DNA from 3 places in the Luteipulveratus mongoliensis genome. Region 2 is predicted to be linked to each of the others. Evidence: predicted binding sites of a transcription regulator. Region 2 holds the regulator's gene; each other region holds the start of a gene.
What was found. Region 2 encodes LexA, which represses DNA repair genes until DNA is damaged. Its sites were predicted from a motif close to TCGAACANNTGTTCGA; they were not measured.
Positions count from the first base shown of each region.

Region 1: a site for LexA is predicted at 2,057-2,072, ahead of ruvC (crossover junction endodeoxyribonuclease RuvC). Genes of this name have one in related genera too.
Region 3: a site for LexA is predicted at 2,478-2,493, ahead of VV02_RS16720 (DUF6504 family protein). Genes of this name have one in related genera too.

Region 1 covers NZ_CP011112.1:3,163,613-3,169,230, reverse strand. Annotated here, with positions in the region: gene ruvB (Holliday junction branch migration DNA helicase RuvB) at 1-910, opposite strand, end outside; gene ruvA (Holliday junction branch migration protein RuvA) at 907-1,503, opposite strand; gene ruvC (crossover junction endodeoxyribonuclease RuvC) at 1,500-2,033, opposite strand; gene VV02_RS15065 (YebC/PmpR family DNA-binding transcriptional regulator) at 2,141-2,914, opposite strand; gene VV02_RS15060 (alkaline phosphatase D family protein) at 3,012-4,598, opposite strand; gene pdxT (pyridoxal 5'-phosphate synthase glutaminase subunit PdxT) at 4,665-5,267, opposite strand; gene VV02_RS15050 (DUF445 domain-containing protein) at 5,461-5,618, shown strand, end outside.
Region 2 covers NZ_CP011112.1:3,713,667-3,719,284, forward strand. Annotated here, with positions in the region: gene VV02_RS17630 (vitamin B12-dependent ribonucleotide reductase) at 1-1,044, opposite strand, end outside; gene nrdR (transcriptional regulator NrdR) at 1,068-1,574, opposite strand; gene VV02_RS17640 (LysM peptidoglycan-binding domain-containing protein) at 2,006-2,398, opposite strand; gene lexA (transcriptional repressor LexA) at 2,666-3,385, shown strand; gene VV02_RS17650 (NAD-dependent protein deacetylase) at 3,433-4,293, opposite strand; gene VV02_RS17655 (LysR family transcriptional regulator) at 4,408-5,319, shown strand; gene VV02_RS17660 (AEC family transporter) at 5,327-5,618, shown strand, end outside.
Region 3 covers NZ_CP011112.1:3,524,750-3,530,367, forward strand. Annotated here, with positions in the region: gene VV02_RS16700 (DUF7455 domain-containing protein) at 123-347, shown strand; gene VV02_RS16705 (DUF456 domain-containing protein) at 443-925, shown strand; gene VV02_RS16710 (DUF3040 domain-containing protein) at 935-1,351, opposite strand; gene VV02_RS16715 (SAV_6107 family HEPN domain-containing protein) at 1,585-2,067, opposite strand; gene VV02_RS16720 (DUF6504 family protein) at 2,097-2,441, opposite strand; gene VV02_RS16725 (YbaK/EbsC family protein) at 2,587-3,147, shown strand; gene VV02_RS16730 (methylenetetrahydrofolate reductase) at 3,156-4,058, opposite strand; gene VV02_RS16735 (polyprenyl synthetase family protein) at 4,123-5,208, shown strand; gene VV02_RS16740 (phytoene desaturase family protein) at 5,205-5,618, shown strand, end outside.

The DNA of each region.
Region 1 (5,618 bases), 550 kb from region 2:
GGGTGGACAGCCCGACCGGACCACCGCCGAATCGGCGGCACAACGCCTCGAGTACCCCGCGGTCGAGACGGTCCAGGCCGCGGTCGTCCACATCGAACAGCGACAGCGCGGACATCGCAGCCGGATGATCGACCACGCCCTTGCCGTGGACCTGGGCGAAGTCGCGGACGCGGCGCAGCAGCCGGTTGGCGATGCGCGGCGTGCCTCGGGAGCGCCCGGCGATCTCGCTGATGCCCTGCGGCGTGGCCTCGACGCCGAGCAGCGTGGCGTTGCGGGTGAGGATCGTGGTCAGGTCGTCGGCCGTGTAGTAGTCGAGATGTCCGGTGAACCCGAAGCGGTCACGCAGCGGTGCCGGCAGCAGCCCAGCTCGAGTGGTGGCGCCGACCACCGTGAAGGGCGGCAGCTCCAAGGGGATCGCAGTGGCGCCCGGCCCTTTGCCCACGATGACGTCGACCCGGAAGTCCTCCATTGCGAGGTAGAGCATCTCCTCGGCCGGGCGTGCCATCCGGTGGATCTCGTCCAGGAACAAGACCTCGCCCTCGGCCAGCGAGGACAGCACCGCAGCCAGGTCGCCGGCATGCTGGATCGCCGGGCCGCTGGTGATGCGGATCGGCTGCTCGAGCTCGGTGGCGACGATCATCGCGAGCGTCGTCTTGCCCAGCCCGGGAGGTCCCGACAGGAGCACGTGGTCCGGAGGCGTGCCTCGTCGCTTCGCCGCCTCGAGCACCAGACCGAGCTGGTCTCGCACCCGCGGCTGGCCCGGGAAGTCGATCAGCCGACGTGGGCGCAGAGCCGACTCGATGCGGCGCTCCTCGTCGTCCCCGCCCGGATCGACGACCCTCGCCGTCGCGTCGTACGACGTGTCGTCGTGCTCGGAGTACGCCGGCTCGTCGTCCGCTCGGTCGGTCATCGGCCGAGTTCCCGCAGAGCGAGGCGCAGCAGGCTCGCGACGTCGCGCGACTCGGGCTCGGCGGCCAGCACCTTCTCGACCGCGTCGTCAGCCTGCTTGGCCGACCAGCCGAGCCCGACGAGCGCCTCGGCAACCTGGCCACGCGCGGGTGATCCCGGCACAGCGGGTACGGCGGCCGCGGACCCACCCGCAACCGCGCCGACCTTGTCCCGCAGCTCCAGGACGATGCGCTCCGCGCCCTTCTTGCCGATGCCCGGGATCTTGGTCAGCGCGACGATGTCTCCGCCGGAGATGGCGATGCGCAGCGTCTCGGGCGGGTGCACCGCCAGCATCGCCAGCGCAAGCCGTGGACCGACACCGCTGACGGTCTGCACCTGCTCGAACAGATCCCGCTCGGCGACGTCCGCGAACCCGAACAAGGTGAGGGAGTCCTCGCGGACGACGAGCGAGGTCGACAGCTGCGCGTCCTGCCCGTGACGCAGTGACGCGGCGGTCGCTGGTGTCGTGTGGACGAGCATCCCGACTCCCCCCACTTCGAGCACGACGTGGTCGAGCCCGACCGAGGCGACGGCTCCGCGCAGACTCGCGATCATCGACGCGCTCCAGCGCGTGCCTTCTGCTGGGCCACCGCCTGGGCGATGCGGTCCTGCGCTCCCCCACGCCAGACGTGACAGATCGCCAACGCCAGCGCGTCGGCCGCGTCCGCAGGCCGGGGTGCAACCTCGAGCCGCAGGATGCGCGTGACCATGCTGGTGACCTGGGCCTTGTCCGCGCGCCCGTTGCCGGTGACGGCGGCCTTGATCTCGGACGGTGTGTGCATCGCCAGCGGCAGCCCGCGACGGGCAGCGGCAAGCATCGGCACGGCGGAGGCCTGAGCAGTGCCCATGATCCCCTTGATGTTGGCCTTGGCGAACACCCGCTCGACCGCCACGGCGTCGGGCTGGTGGGCGTCCACCCACTGCTCGAGCTCGGTCTGCAGCGCGAACAGGCGCTGAGCCGGTTCGTCATCCACCGGCGTACGGATGACGCCCACGGCGATCAGCCGCAACGGCTGGCCGATCCCGCCTTCGACGACACCGACGCCGCATCGGGTCAGACCAGGATCGACACCCAGGACACGCACCGGGACTCCTCACACCAGGATGACCGAACAGATGTTCGGCTCGTGTCAGACGCTATCGCGCCGACCCGCACGATCCGTGCAGGACAGCCGCGCGTGTCAGGGCCTGGCTAGTCCTCGGCGTCCAGCTCGGCCAGCACGTCGTCGGAGACGTCGCCGTTGGCGTAGACGTTCTGGACGTCGTCGCTGTCCTCGAGCGCCTCGATGATGCGGAACATCTTCTTGGCGCCGTCCTTGTCGAGGGGCACCTCGACGCTCGGCAACCAGGAAGCCTCAGCCGAGTCGTAGTCGATGCCGGCACCTTGCAGAGACTCGCGTACGGTCACGAAGTCCCCTGCCTCGGACACGATCTCGAACGATTCGCCCAGATCGTTGACGTCCTCGGCGCCCGCGTCGAGGACGACCTCGAGCAGGGAGTCCTCGGTGGCGTCCTCGGAGTCGTTCTGTGCCTTGGGCACGATCACGACGCCCTTGCGACCGAAGAGGTAGGCGACCGAGCCGCTCTCGGCCATCGACCCGCCGTTCTTCTGCAGGGCGGTGCGGACCTCGGCCACGGCGCGGTTCTTGTTGTCCGTGAGGCACTCGATGAGCAGCGCGACACCACCGGGCGCGTAGCCCTCGTAGGTCAGCGCGAGGTACTCGGCCCCGCCGGCCTCAGCGCCTGATCCACGCTTGACCGCGCGGTCGATGTTGTCGTTGGGGACGGAAGACTTCTTGGCCTTCTGAATCGCATCGAACAGCGTCGGGTTGCCGACCGCGTCACCGCCACCCTGTCGTGCGGCGACCTCGATGTTCTTGATCAGCTTGGCGAAGAGCTTGCCCCGCTTGGCGTCGATCGCAGCCTTCTTGTGCTTTGTCGTCGCCCATTTGGAGTGACCGCTCATATGTGCCTCTTCACCTGTCCTTGGTCCATCGCGTGCGGTACCCGCGACCCTGCGGGCACCGCACGATCCTAGCGATGGTGTGCCATGGACCTCGCGGTCAGTGGCGGACGACGTCCGCGACCCCTGGCCGACCGGCCTCGATGTAGATCTCGCCGCGGGTGCTGATGACCCCGCCGGGCGTCGTCACCTTGTCGACCACGCGGTAGTCCGTACGCCACTCCGTGGGCGTCAGCACGCAGCGCTGGTAGCCGCGCTGCGAGTTCGCGAACTTCAGGTGCGGGTTCTCGGCGAGCCAGGTCGTACCGGTCCCGTCCATGTCCTTGCCGTCACCGCCCGAGGTGATGGACGTGCCGAGCAGCTCGACGCCGACGGTGGGCGATGCCTGGTCACGGAAGTCCAGCTTGAGGTCGGCGACAGCGCTGCGGTGGGCGTCGCCGGTGACGACGACGGTGTTCTGCACGCCGTGCTGATGGAGGCTGTCGTACCAGCGCTGGCGTGCGTTCGCGTAGCCCATCCAGTTGTCCATCCCGTAGCTCTCGCCCGCGCCGCTCTTGCCGTCGGCGTCGAACGTCACGACCTGGTTGCCCACGACCTTCCAGGTCGACCGCGACGCCGAGAGTCCGCTGAGCAGCCAGCGCTCTTGCTGCGCACCGAGCATGGTGCGGCCGGGCTGGTATCGCTCGGTGCAGGGCTGGGCGCAGCCCTCGATCTGGTCGTCGCGGTACTGCCGGGTGTCCAGCACGTTGAAGTCGGCGAGCCGGCCGTAGCGCAGCCGGCGGTACAGCTGCATGTCTGCACCCTTGGGGATGGACCGGCGCCGGACGGGTTGGTGCTCGTAGTACGCCTGGTACGCCGCCGCGCGCCGCTTCAGGAAGATCGCCGGGTCCTGGTCGGGCTCCTTGTCGAGCTCGGAGATCGCGCCTGCGTAGTTGTTCTCGACCTCGTGGTCGTCCGGCGTGACGATCCACGGCGCGGCGGCGTGCGCAGCCTGCAGGTCTGGGTCGTTCTTGTACTGGGAGTAGCGCAGGCGGTAGCCCGGCAGGTCGAACATCTCGGCCCCGGAGGTGTGCGACCGTCCGGGAATCGTGCTCACGCCCGGACCTTCATAGACGTAGTCACCGAGATGCATGACCAGGTCGAGGTCGTCCTGTGCCATGTGGCGATATGCCGTGAAGTAGCCCGCGGGCAGGTTCGAGCAGCTGGTGAACGCGAAACGCAGCTCGTTCAGTCGAGCGTTGTACGCCGGCGCGGTCCGGGTGCGGCCGGCCGGGCTGATGCTGTGGCCGGCGCGGAACCGGTACCAGTACACGCGATCCGGCCGCAGGCCGTGGACCTCGGCGTGGACCGAGTGTGCGAGCGATGGACGTGCGATCTCAGAACCACGGCGGGCGATGCTGTGGGCGCCGAACGAGGGGTCGGTCGCGATCTCCCACTGCACGACGACCGGGCGGTCGGACATGCCGCCGCGGCCGTCGAGAGCCAAGGGCTGCGGCGCGAGTCGGGTCCAGAGGACGACACCGTCGGGCTCAGGGTCGCCGCTCGCGACACCGAGAGTGAAGGGGTTGTCCGAGCCGACCAGAGCCCGGGCAGGGCTCGAGGTGGTGGTGAGCGTCGTGGCTGCGGCCAGTCCGGTGGCACCGGTGAGACCAAGCAGCTGGCGACGACTGAGCTGTGGGAGAGACACGGGGCGCTCCTTGGGCATGAAGGACGGGGTGGTCCCAGTCATCCGTTGCGGAACGTCCGTGGCGCGTCAGGTGCGCAAAGTCTGAGTGACGAAGTAGCGATGGATTCGGTGGTCGCCCGTCACCTCGGGGTGGAAGGACGTCGCGAGCAGCGCACCCTGCTGTACGGCGACGACACGTCCTGCTGCCGGTCCGTCGGGCACGGTGGCCAGCACCCGGACATCCGGCCCGATCGCCTCGACCCACGGTGCGCGGATGAAGACCGCGTGCACCGGGCCGCCCTCGATACCAGTCATCTCCAGGTCGGTCTCGAACGAGTCGACCTGGCGACCGAACGCGTTGCGCCGCACCGTGACATCGAGACCACCCAGGGTCTGCTGATCAGGCCGGCCGTCCTTCACCTGGTCGGCGAGCAGGATCATGCCCGCGCAGGATCCGTAGACCGGCAGACCGTCAGCGATCCGCTCCCGGAGCGGCTGCTGGAGGTCGAAGGTGCGCAGCAGCTTGTCGATGGTCGTCGACTCTCCGCCTGGCAGCACCAACCCGTCGAGCTGGGAGATCTCCTCCGGCCGGCGTACGCCGATCGCGCGGGCTCCCGCTTCCTCGAGCGCACGAACGTGCTCGCGTACGTCTCCTTGCACCGCAAGGACCCCGACCAGCGGCGAAATCATGGGGCGAGGCTAATGGCAGGCGCGTCGAGGAGAGCGAGTCGGTCCGACGCGTGACTTTACAAAAGTGCCCATTTTGTGAAATAGATCACGCCGATCTCTGTTCTGAGCACCCGTGTCGGTCTAGGGTCCCGAAGCAGGAGCCGACGTACACGAGGCAAGGAAGCCTTGTGCCTACGCGACTGGAGGGCAACGAGTGGAACCTGCATCGGTCATCCCGTTGGTCCATGCGGAGGGCCTGGTCATGCACCTGTCGGTGCCCCTCTTCACCGGGATCATCGGCTGGATCACCAACTGGACCGGCGTGCTCATGCTCTTCTACCCGATCCAGTTCAAGGGCATCCGCATCCCGGG
Region 2 (5,618 bases):
GGTGTGCCAGTCGTTGATCGTGTCGTCGTACTGCAGGCCCGGGTCGGCACACTCCCAGGCGGCCTTGTTGATCTTGTCGAACAGCTCGCGAGCGTCGACCTCCTCGATCACCGAGCCGTCGCTGCGGGAGGTGAGGCCGAACGTCTTGCCCTCCTCGACCGCACGCATGAACTCGTCGCTGACGCGGACCGAGTTGTTGGCGTTCTGGTACTGGACGGAGGTGATGTCCTTGCCGCCCAGGTCCATGTCGAAGCCGGCGTCGCGCAGCGCGCGGATCTTGTCCTCCTCGCGCGCCTTGGTCTCGATGAACTCCACGATGTCGGGGTGGTTGACATCGAGGACGACCATCTTGGCCGCCCGTCGGGTGGCGCCACCGGACTTGATGGTGCCGGCCGACGCGTCAGCGCCGCGCATGAACGAGACCGGACCAGAAGCCGTACCGCCGCTGGAGAGCAGCTCCTTGGAGGAGCGGATACGGGAGAGGTTGAGGCCGGCGCCGGAGCCACCCTTGAAGATGAACCCCTCCTCCTTGTACCAGTTGAGGATCGAGTCCATCGAGTCGTCGACGGACAGGATGAAGCAGGCCGAGACCTGCTGCGGGCTCTTGGTGCCGACGTTGAACCAGACCGGTGAGTTGAACGCGAACACCTGGTGCAGCAGCGTCCACGTCAGCTCGTGCTCGAAGAGCTCCGCGTCCTCGTCGCTGCGGAAGTAGCCGAAGTCTTTGCCGGCCTTGACGTAGGTCAGCACCACGCGGTCGATGAGCTGCTTGAGGCTCTTCTCGCGGACGTCCGTGCCCAGTGCGCCGCGGAAGTACTTGGTCGTGACGATGGTGGAGGCGTTCAGCGACCAGAAGTCGGGGAACTCGACACCGCGCTGCTCGAAGATCGTCTCGCCGGTCTTCCAGTTCTGCTGGACGACATCACGCGACTCCCAGGTCACCTCGTCATAGGGGTGCACGCCGGGCGTGGTGTAGATCCGCTCGACCTTTACACCCTTGCTCTTGCGACGAGCCTGTGACTGCGCGCGCGTCGTCTCCGTCATGGCGACTCTCCCTCTCTCGTTCTTCACTGATCGTCTCGCTGACCACTGACAGTGGTCGTGATGTCTTCGGGTCCGTGCTCGGTGTCGGACTCCACCCGCAGCAGCGTGATCGCGGCCTCGAAGTCCTCGAGGGACTCAAAGGCCTGGTAGACGCTGGCGAATCTCAGGTAGGCGACCTCGTCCAGCAGCCGGAGTGGGCCGAGGATCTCCAGGCCGACGTCGTGCGCGTCGATCTCCGCGACACCCTTGGCCCGGATCGACTCCTCCACCTGCTGGGCCAGGAGCGCGACGTCGTCATCGCTCACCGGTCGCCCCTGACAGGCCTTGCGTACGCCGCTGATCACCTTGCCCCGGCTGAACGGCTCACTGGCGCCGGACCGCTTGACCACGGTCAGGCTGGCGTTCTCCATCGTGGAGAACCGCTTGCCGCAGCTCGGACACTGTCGCCGCCGCTTGATGCAGGTGCCGTCCTCGTTGGTGCGGCTGTCGACCACTCGACTGTCGTTGTGACGGCAGAACGGGCAGTGCATGGCGGCTCCTCTCCACATACGTCGTACGCCGCCCTCACCCGTCATGGTCAACACCGAAATGGGCATAGGAATGCCCGGAGACGGTGCTCTGACGGTGTCCCTCCGCGTCTTCCTGTGGATAAACCTGTGGGTATCCGGTGGATGACCTGGGGACTATATGTGGACGACTTACAGCGGTGTAACTACTAGATATAGGGATCGTAAGACGCCTGGCGCCCAGGTGCAAGATCCGTCGGCCTTGGGTTGTCCAGCAGTCAGATCACTGCAGGTCAGGGACCTGCGGTGGGCGTGTCGCAATGTCCGAATCCGGCGTGTCGCGCGGCGATCGGTGGTACCGGTCGCCACCCACGCCGCACCACCATCGAACGCGCCACGGCCGGGCCGTCCACCACGCGGTGGATGGCCCGGCCGTCACGACGCGTGGTGCGAAGTCAGCCCTGCGGGATCACCAGCCGCTGGCCGGCGCTCACCTGGAGAGAGCTCAGTCGGTTAGCGAGCTGCAACCTGGCCACTCCCTCGTGGACCGGCAGTCCAGGAAGCTCAGCCTGCGCGATCTCACTCAGCGTGGCACCCGGCTCAACCGTCACCACCCGAGTCGGTGGGGTGGAAGGCGAGGACGCCGCGGCGACGGAGGCTGTGACCAGACCCAGCACGGCCAGCGCTCCCGCCAGCAGGAGCATCAGGCGACCGCGCGGCGTCAGCCGAAGGCGCGGCCCCCTCGCCCTGCTCATCACCGGCTCGGGATCGGGCACCACCGTCAGGTGGCGCCGACGCACGGTGGGCGTCGAGCTCTGCGGATGCTCCCAGGCGATGACCGCGCTCATGATCTCCTCCAACCTCTGCTGTGCTGATCCGAACACATGTGCGATGGAACGCTTGTACGATGTATAGCACGGGTGTTCGATGAAGTCGAGACCAACCGCGAACGTCCGCCAGCTCCGCCACCCGCGACATGCGTCGTACAGGTGTTTGAGAACTGTGTCCGAAGTTCATAGGCTTGGCTCACAGATCGAGACTCAACCAGCGACCACTGACATCGCCTTGCGCGACGGTGCTCTGGCCGCGCTAAGACGGGGAACGAGGACCACCAGATGGCCAAGATCCACGAGCTGCCGGAGCCCGACAGCCACGCGCTGACCACGCGTCAGCGGAAGGTGCTGGACGTCATCCGCAACTCGATCGACCGCCGCGGCTACCCGCCGAGCATGCGGGAGATCGGCGAGGCGGTCGGCCTCACGTCTCCGAGCTCCGTCGCGCACCAGCTGTCCATGCTGGAGCGCAAGGGCTACCTGCGGCGTGACCCGATGCGCCCCCGGGCGATGGAGGTCGTGTCACCCGACATGGGCAAGCGCGACCGCGGCTACCGCGGCGGTCCGGTCAGCGCAGCTGCCGAGTCCGGCATCGACGAGACCGGCATCAACGACGAGCGCCCCGAGCCGTCCTACATCCCCGTCGTGGGACGGATCGCAGCGGGCGGCCCGATCCTGGCCGAGGAGGTCGTCGAGGATGTCTTCCCACTCCCCCGGCAGATCGTCGGCGAGGGCGACCTGTTCCTGCTGAAGGTGGTCGGCGACTCGATGGTCGATGCGGCGATCTGCGACGGCGACTGGGTCGTCGTTCACCAGCAGCAGACCGCGGAGAACGGTGACATCGTCGCAGCGATGCTCGACAACGAGGCGACCGTCAAGACGTTCAAGCGCACCCGAGGCAAGGTGTGGCTGATGCCCCACAACGAGGCCTACGAGCCGATCGACGGCGATGAGGCCACCATCCTCGGCAAGGTCACCGCCGTCCTGCGCAGGGTGGTCTGACCAGCTGTCATCGGCCTCCCGCTCTCCATCTCGCGGGATGCCGATGACTACTGAGGAAGTGCCTGCTCGAGATGGGTCAGCGTCTCTCCCAAGGGAGTCTCGATCTTGATCGTGGTCTCGGCTTCCCCGCGCGTACGACCGCGGGTGAGAACCGCGACCGGCAGGCCGAGGCGAGACGCACGTCGTACGAACCGATAGCCCGACATCACCATGAGCGAAGACCCGAGGACAAGCAGGCCATCCGACTGCTCGACCACACCAAAACACTTCTCCACCAACGGTTTTGGCACGGCCTCCCCGAACATCACCACGTCCGGCTTGAGCTTGTCCGAACCACACACGACGCAGGTCGCGACGCGAAAGGTCGAGACCAGCTCGTCAGGGAGTACGACGTCACCATCCGGTCGGATCTCACCGCCGACCTCGCGATCGAAGGTCGGATTCGCCTGGGTCAGCCGCTCGTCGATGACCTCGCGGTCGTAGCGTTCGCCGCACTGCATGCAGACGACGTGCGAGAGCGAGCCGTGCAGCTCGAGCACGTCGACCGAGCCGGCCTGCTGATGCAGCCCGTCGACGTTCTGAGTGATGACGGTGCCGAGCAGACCTCGGGCCTGCAGCCGAGCCACGACCTGATGACCGACGTTGGGTCGCGCGCCTTCAAAGCGTCGCCAGCCGACGTAGCTGCGCGCCCAGTAGCGCTGTCGGGCCTCCGGCGAGGCCAACAGCTCGGTGGCCGTCATCGGCGTGATGCGGCGTTCACCGTCGGGACCGCGGTAGTCAGGGATGCCCGACTCGGTGGACAGGCCGGCGCCGGTCAGCACGGACAGCCCACCCGCGGCGACGAGCCTGACCAGCTCGTCCCAGGTCGATGCGTCGACGTCCGGTGGTCGAGTCGTCGCCTCAGTCACACCAGCAGTATCCGGGACGTCTCCTGCTCACGGCGCTACGGGTCGCTGACCAGCGTGAATTACCGGACAGCGATGCGTTGGCAATATCGATAACACCAACTTATACTGGCGGGCATGATTGACGCTGCTGGCCTGCGCGTGATGCGCGCGATCTCCGATGAGGGCAGCTTCACCGCCGCAGCTGCCTCGCTGGGCTACTCCCAGCCAGCCATCTCCCAGATGGTGCGGCGACTCGAGGAGCGCACCGGCACGGTGCTGGTCGAGCGACTCGGCCGTACGGTCCGCCTCACCGAAGCCGGTCACATCCTTGCCCGGCATGCCGGACCGGTGCTGTCCGCTCTCGAGCTTGCGGAGGCAGAGGTCGCCGCCATCGCCGGGCTGCGTGCCGGGCGCGTACGGCTGATGGCCTTCCCGTCCTCCTCGTCGACCTTGGTGCCTCGTGCTCTCGCTCTGGTCAAGGAGCGATTCCCGGAGGTGCAGGTGACCTTCGCCGAGGCAGAGCCGCCGGAGTCCCTTGCCGCGCTGCGTGCCGGCGAGTGCGACCTCGCAGTGGCGTTCGCCTACGAGGGTGACGATCTCCCCCGTGGCGAAGAGGGCCTGGAGGCCTTCTCCATCCGCAAGCTCCTGGACGACGAGGTCCGTCTCGCGGTGTCCAAGAAGCATCCGCTCGCCGTGGCGGGCAAGGCCAAGCTGTCCGATCTGGCCGACGAGCAGTGGATCGCCGGCTGCCCTCGGTGTCGCGGCCACCTGCTCTCGCTCGCTGCGCGCGAAGGGTTCGTGCCCGAGGTCGCCTTCGAGACCGAGGACTACGTCGCGGTTCTCGGACTGGTTGCCGAGGGCCTCGGTGTCGCTCTGGTCCCAGACCTGATCCTCCGCTCAGCGAGCAACCCGGGCGTGGTGACGATGCCGATCGACCCGGCCAACCGTCGTACGGTCCTGGCCGTGACCACGCCTGACCTGCAACGGGTTCCGGCGGTCGAGGCCACCCTCGAGGCCTTGCACGAGGCCGCGCGCGCCACCTGCTGACCGCAGGATGCAGGGAGTTCTCCAAGGATTTGGGGTCATCGGGGCGGTCATCGCCGTCGGCTTCGTCCTCGCCCACACCGGTGTGCTCGACCAGGCCAGCCAGCTCATGCTCGCCCGTCTGGTGTTCTTCGTCGCGACGCCGTGCCTGCTGTTCACCCTGCTGCTGAAAGCAGATCTGCATCGGGTGTTCTCGGCAGGTCTGGTGGTCGCACTGGCCAGCGTGGTCTGTGCGGGCGGGATCTATCTGGTGCTGGCCCGGCTGGTGTTCCGCCGGGACGGCGCCGACACCGTGGTGGGCG
Region 3 (5,618 bases), 190 kb from region 2:
CGAGACGACAAAGACCGGCTCGATGCAACGCATCGGACTTCTGATTCGTCTAGGAAGTACGGCCCCTCCGGGGGGCTTTGACCGCGTTGGTGCTTCGGCACCAGGACGAGAGGATGGCAGACATGACGACCGCTCTTGCCCCCACCACCCTGACCCTGACCGATCGCTGCGACCGTTGTGGCGCTCAGGCTTTCATTCGGGCACGCCTCACCGGTGGCAGCGAGCTGCTCTTCTGCGCCCATCACGGGCGTGAGCACCTCGACAAGCTGCGCGCCATCGCCGAAGAGGTCGTCGACGAGACTGACCGCCTGCACGAGACCCGTGAGGCTGCCCCTCAGGAGGCCTGACCCGCGGCCCGGTCCCCGCCATCGTCCAGAACCCCCACGCGCTTGTCGCGTGGGGGTTCTGTCATGGGTGCTGCTGACCGCTAGGTTTCGTGCCCATGGAGCTTGTCACCGTCGTCGCTGCCCTGATGATCGCGACCGGGATCGTCGGACTGGTCGTCCCCGTCCTCCCCGGACTGCTCGTCACGGTCGCCGGCGTCCTGCTGTGGACCCTCGACCGCGGCGACCGCACCGCTTGGATCGTCTTCGCGATCTGTGCCGTCATCGCCCTCGCGGGGTGGACGGTGCAGTACGTCGTGCCCTCACGGCGGATGCGAGCGGCAGGGGTGCCGACCACGACCTTGCTGTTCGGCGCGGTCTGCGGCATCGCAGGATTCTTCGTGATCCCGGTGGTCGGGTTGTTCGTCGGGTTCCCGCTCGGCGTCTATCTTGCGGAGCACCTGCGGCTGCGCAACGCGACCGCCGCATGGGGCGCCACCAAGGTGGCGCTCAAGGGGGTGCTGCTCAGCATCGGGATCGAGCTGGCCGCCGCGTGCCTGGTGGCCGCGACCTGGGTCGTCGGCCTGCTCATCACGCGCTGAGCCGAGCTGCTACCAGCCGTCCTGGCCGCGTCTGCGGTCCCAACGCTGCTCGATGCGCTCCATGAAGGTGCCGCTCGAGCTGCGCTTCTTGGGCTTGCTCTGCTCCTGGTGGAGGGTGACCTGACCGTCGTCACCCACTGAGCCGAGCGTCCGCTTGTGCCCTGGCGTCACGGCGTATCCCCCGCCCGCAACCATGACTGCGAAGCCGATGCCACCAAGCCAGATCTGCTGGCTGACGACGCCGAGCACCACCAGTCCGAGACCCACGACCAGCACCAGGCCGCCGATGATCATCCGACGTCGAGTGCGTTGCCGGGATGGATCACCCACCATGTGGGAGGCGAACTTGGGGTCCTCGTCGTAGAGGGCCTGCTCCATCTGGTCGAGCAAATGCTGCTCGTGCTCGGAGAGCGGCAACTTTGACACCTCCCACGGTCCGCGCGCTGTCGCGACGGTGTGCTCCTCTGGCCAGGCTCTGGCTGAAGGGCCTGGCCGCGTGATGGTCAGGATAGGTCTCCAGAATACGCCGCGGTAGCCAGCGGTGGGAAACACTCCGGTCTCTTCTGCAGATCGACATGTTTCTCCGGGTCGCTCACGTGCGGCATGAACACAGACCCGCCCTGTCAACGTGCGACGTGACGTGAAGGTGCCAATACTTCTCATGGACGCAGCAACGGCGTCATTCCGGTGGAAACCGGCGCCTGCACCGGGAGTCCGAGGATGGCCAGCACCAGTTCGAGGAAGGTCTCCGCCTGTCGGACGAGGTCATCGGCGTCTCGGCTGCTGACCTCGAGGCTGCCGCGTTCGATCGCCTGACGACGCCGCCCCGAGTCGGCGAAGAAGGCGGCCCACTCGGTCAGCTCGGGCGCCACGCGGGGCACGGTCTCCCAGACGCTGCGCGGCCGTGACCGGCTCCCGGCCTGGCCCCGTGCGGCGAGCAACGCCGCAGCAGCGCGCAGCGCACCGAGATGGGCCAGCATGAATCGTTCGCCGGCGCCCTGGGCGTGGCAGGCGGAGCGAAGACCGGTGCGGGCCCGGTCGACCAGGTCCAGAACGGCTCCGGCGACCGGCGCCGGCAAAGGCGCTGCAGAGTCGCGCTCGCGTCGGCGTGTCGTGGTGGTGCGGGTGGGCGAGGTGCTCATGAGTCCTCCGGGTGTCGCGGTCGAGGTGTCTAGTCGGCGACGCGGATGAGCGTCCAGGTCGGGCGCAGATGTCCGGCCAACGGCGGCGGCGGGACGCAAGCGAGGTCGTAGGTGGCCGTGCCGAGCGCCCGACCGGGGCTGGCCTCGACTCGCCACACCCGGTGGTCTCCCCGCTCCGGCACGGCCCCGACCGGCGGGTCCGGTTGAACGGTCGAACGCCACCAGGGCACGCGCTCGGACCAGCTGTTGAGCACTTGGCGGACCACATAGAGACGTCCGTGCCAGACGAACATCGACGGCGCTGCACGATCGCCGGTGCTCACGTCGCCTCGATCAGGAAGCCGCACCTCGATCTCGTCCTGACAGCACATCATCGCCAGTCCCCTCTCCGTCGTCGGAGCTCGTCATATTCGAACACGTGTTCGAACCATTGAAGAGTACCTCCCCCTGCTGACGCCACGTCAACCACAGAGGCCGCAAATCCCGACATCCAGGCGGTCCTGCCGCTACCGTCCTGCCATGTCAGAGCAGCCGCCCCTCGCGGCGGACCCTTCGTCTGGCCCGACCCTGCCGCCGACCACCGACAGCCGCCTGCTCACCCGGCACCCGGGCGTGCTCCGGGTCCGCGCCGCTCTGCAGGAACAAGGCGCGACGGGACGGATGCTGGCCTTCGACCAGCCCGTGCGGACCGCAGCCGCCGCAGCAGAGGCGCTCGGAGTCCAGGTCGGACAGATCGCGAGCTCGTTGTTGTTCGAGGCGCACCATCTGGACGGCACGTCCCGTCCTCTTCTCGTCCTCACCTCGGGCGCGCACCGTGTCGACCTGGTCAAGCTGAGTGAGGTGCTCGACCTCGACCACGTCGCACTGCTGGACGCCGAAGCTGTCCGCGCGTGCACCGGCTTCGCCATCGGCGGGGTCGCACCGGTCGGTCATGGGACGGTGCTCGACACGGTCGTCGACGTCGCGCTGAGTCGGTACGACGAGGTGTGGGCCGCCGGTGGCCATCCGCGCACGGTGTTCGCCACGACCTACGAGGAGCTGCTGCGGATCACGGCCGGGCAGGCCGCCGAGGTGGCCTGAGCCCAGGCTCAGTGCAGGTTGTCGAAGACCTCGAGCGTCGCCGTCGAGCGGTTCATGGTGATGAAGTGGATCCCCGGGGCACCCTCGTCGCGCAGCCGTGCCGCGTGCTCGGTCGCAATGGCGATGCCTTCCGCGCGGACAGCGTCCACGTCGTCCTTGACGGCCTCGAGCCGGCGGGTGACCTCATCCGCGAGCGGCTGACCGTTGAGCGCTGTCATCCGCTGCAGCTGGCCATAGCGGGTGACCGGCATCAGCCCCGGCACGATCGGCAGCTCACGTCCACGCGCCACGACCATGTCCCGCAACCGCAGGTAAGCGTCGACATCGGTGACCATCTGGGTGATGGCGAACTCCGCGCCGGCGTCCGCCTTGCGCACCAGGGCCTCCGCGTCCTCCTCCAGCGTCTTGGACTCGGGGTGCTTGTCCGGGAAGGCAGCCACGCCCACGGTGAAGCGGCCCAGCGATCGCACCAGCGACACCAGGGCATCGGCGTGGTCCAGGCCCTCGGGGTGGGCAACCCACTCCGCATCCAGTCCGCCTGCCGGGTCGCCCCGCAGGGCGAGGACGTTGGAGATGCCAGCAGCGGCGTACTCCCCGATGATCTGTCGCAGCTCGCTGACCGACGATCCGACGCAGGTGAGATGGGCCATCGGGACCAGAGTCGTCTCGCGGGCGATCCGGCCGGTGATCCGCACGGTCCGGTCGCGGGTCGAGCCGCCCGCACCGTAGGTCACCGACACGAAGGACGGCCGGATCCGCTCGATCCGTCGGATCGACTCCCAGAGCACCGCCTCGGAGGCGTCATCCTTGGGAGGGAAGAACTCGAAGCTGTACGCCGTGCCCTCATGAGCCAGCATCTGCGGGATCGAGGTGGCAGCAGACTGAACCTGGCGACCTGCACTAACAGACATGCCGAGATCGTAGACATAATTCGGGCACGTACGCTCGACTCGACACCTGACGGAAGGACCTTCGTTGCCCAGCCCCCTGGACGTCGACTCACTGCGCCCGCGCGTGCAGGCTGCCGTCGACACCCAGCTGAAGGCCCAGCAGCAGGTGCTGGCCCCTGTCGGCCCCGCCACCGACCATCTGCTGGCCGCGGCGATCGACCTGCTCAGCGGCGGCAAGCGGTTGCGCGCTGCCTTCTTCTACTGGGGATACCGCGCGGTCGGCGGCCCCGACAGCGAGGCGCTGGTCCGCGCCGCAGCGGCCATGGAGATGTTCCAGGCCGCCGCCCTCATCCATGACGACGTGATGGACGACAGTGACACCCGTCGCGGCCGTCCCGCCGTGCACCGCCGGATGGCGATGCTCCACGAGGAACGCGGCTGGCAGGGCAGCGCAGACCGTTTCGGTGCGGCCGGCGCGATCCTCGCCGGCGACCTGTGCCTGACCTGGACCGATGAGATGTACGCCACAAGTGGGCTCCCCGCCCACGAGCTGGCGCGCGGCCGGTCCACCTTCGACAGCATGCGCATCCAGCTGATGGGCGGCCAGTTCCTCGATGTTCTCGAGGCGGCCCTGGGCTGGGACGGCGCGACCACCCAGGAGCGCATCGAACGTGCCCGCCACGTTGCCCGCGTCAAGAGCGCCCGCTACACCGTCGAGCAGCCCCTGCTCATCGGTGCGCTCTGCGCAGGAGCCGAGGACGACGTCGTCGCAGCGCTGTCGGACTACGGCGTGGCGCTCGGTGAGGCGTTCCAGCTGCGCGACGACCTGCTCGGCGTCTTCGGCGATCCGGAGGCCACCGGCAAGCCCGCCGGCGACGACCTGCGCGAGGGCAAGCGGACCGTGCTGATCGCGTACGCGCTCGACGGGCTCTCGCCCGCGGACACCGACCGCTTCGAGGACGCCTTCGGGCAACCGGACCTGTCCGACCAGGACATCATCTGGCTGCGCGAGACGATCGTCGCTCAGGGCGCGGTCGACCAGGTCGAAGAGCTGATCACCGATCTCGCGGACTCCGCACGAGAGGCCCTGTCCCGGGCCCCTGGGCTCGACCCGCACGCCCGTGCCGTGCTCCAGGACCTCGTCGAGATCTCCACTGCCCGCTCCTCGTGAGCTCGGGACCGGCCGCACCGGTCGGCTCGGTCGCCGTGATCGGCGCTGGGCTGGCCGGGCTTTCGGCGGCCATGCACCTGCGCGCCGCAGGTGTCCACGTGACCGTGCTGGAAGCGGCTGCCGCGCCGGGCGGCCGGGCGGCGCGTACGAACCGGGCCGGGTTCTCCCTCGACGTCGGCCCGACCGTCATCACGCTGCCCGACGTCCTCGCTGACTGCTTCGCCGCGCTGGGCGAAGAGCTCTCCGACCACCTGCGGCTGCTGCCGGTCGACCCCGCCTACGTCGCACGGATGCACGACGGCTCAACTCTCGCGCTGACCACGGATGTCGAGGTGATGGCCGAGCGGGTTCGCGCGTTCTCCGGGCCACGCGACGCCGACGGCTACCTGCGCCTGGTGGCGCACCTGCGC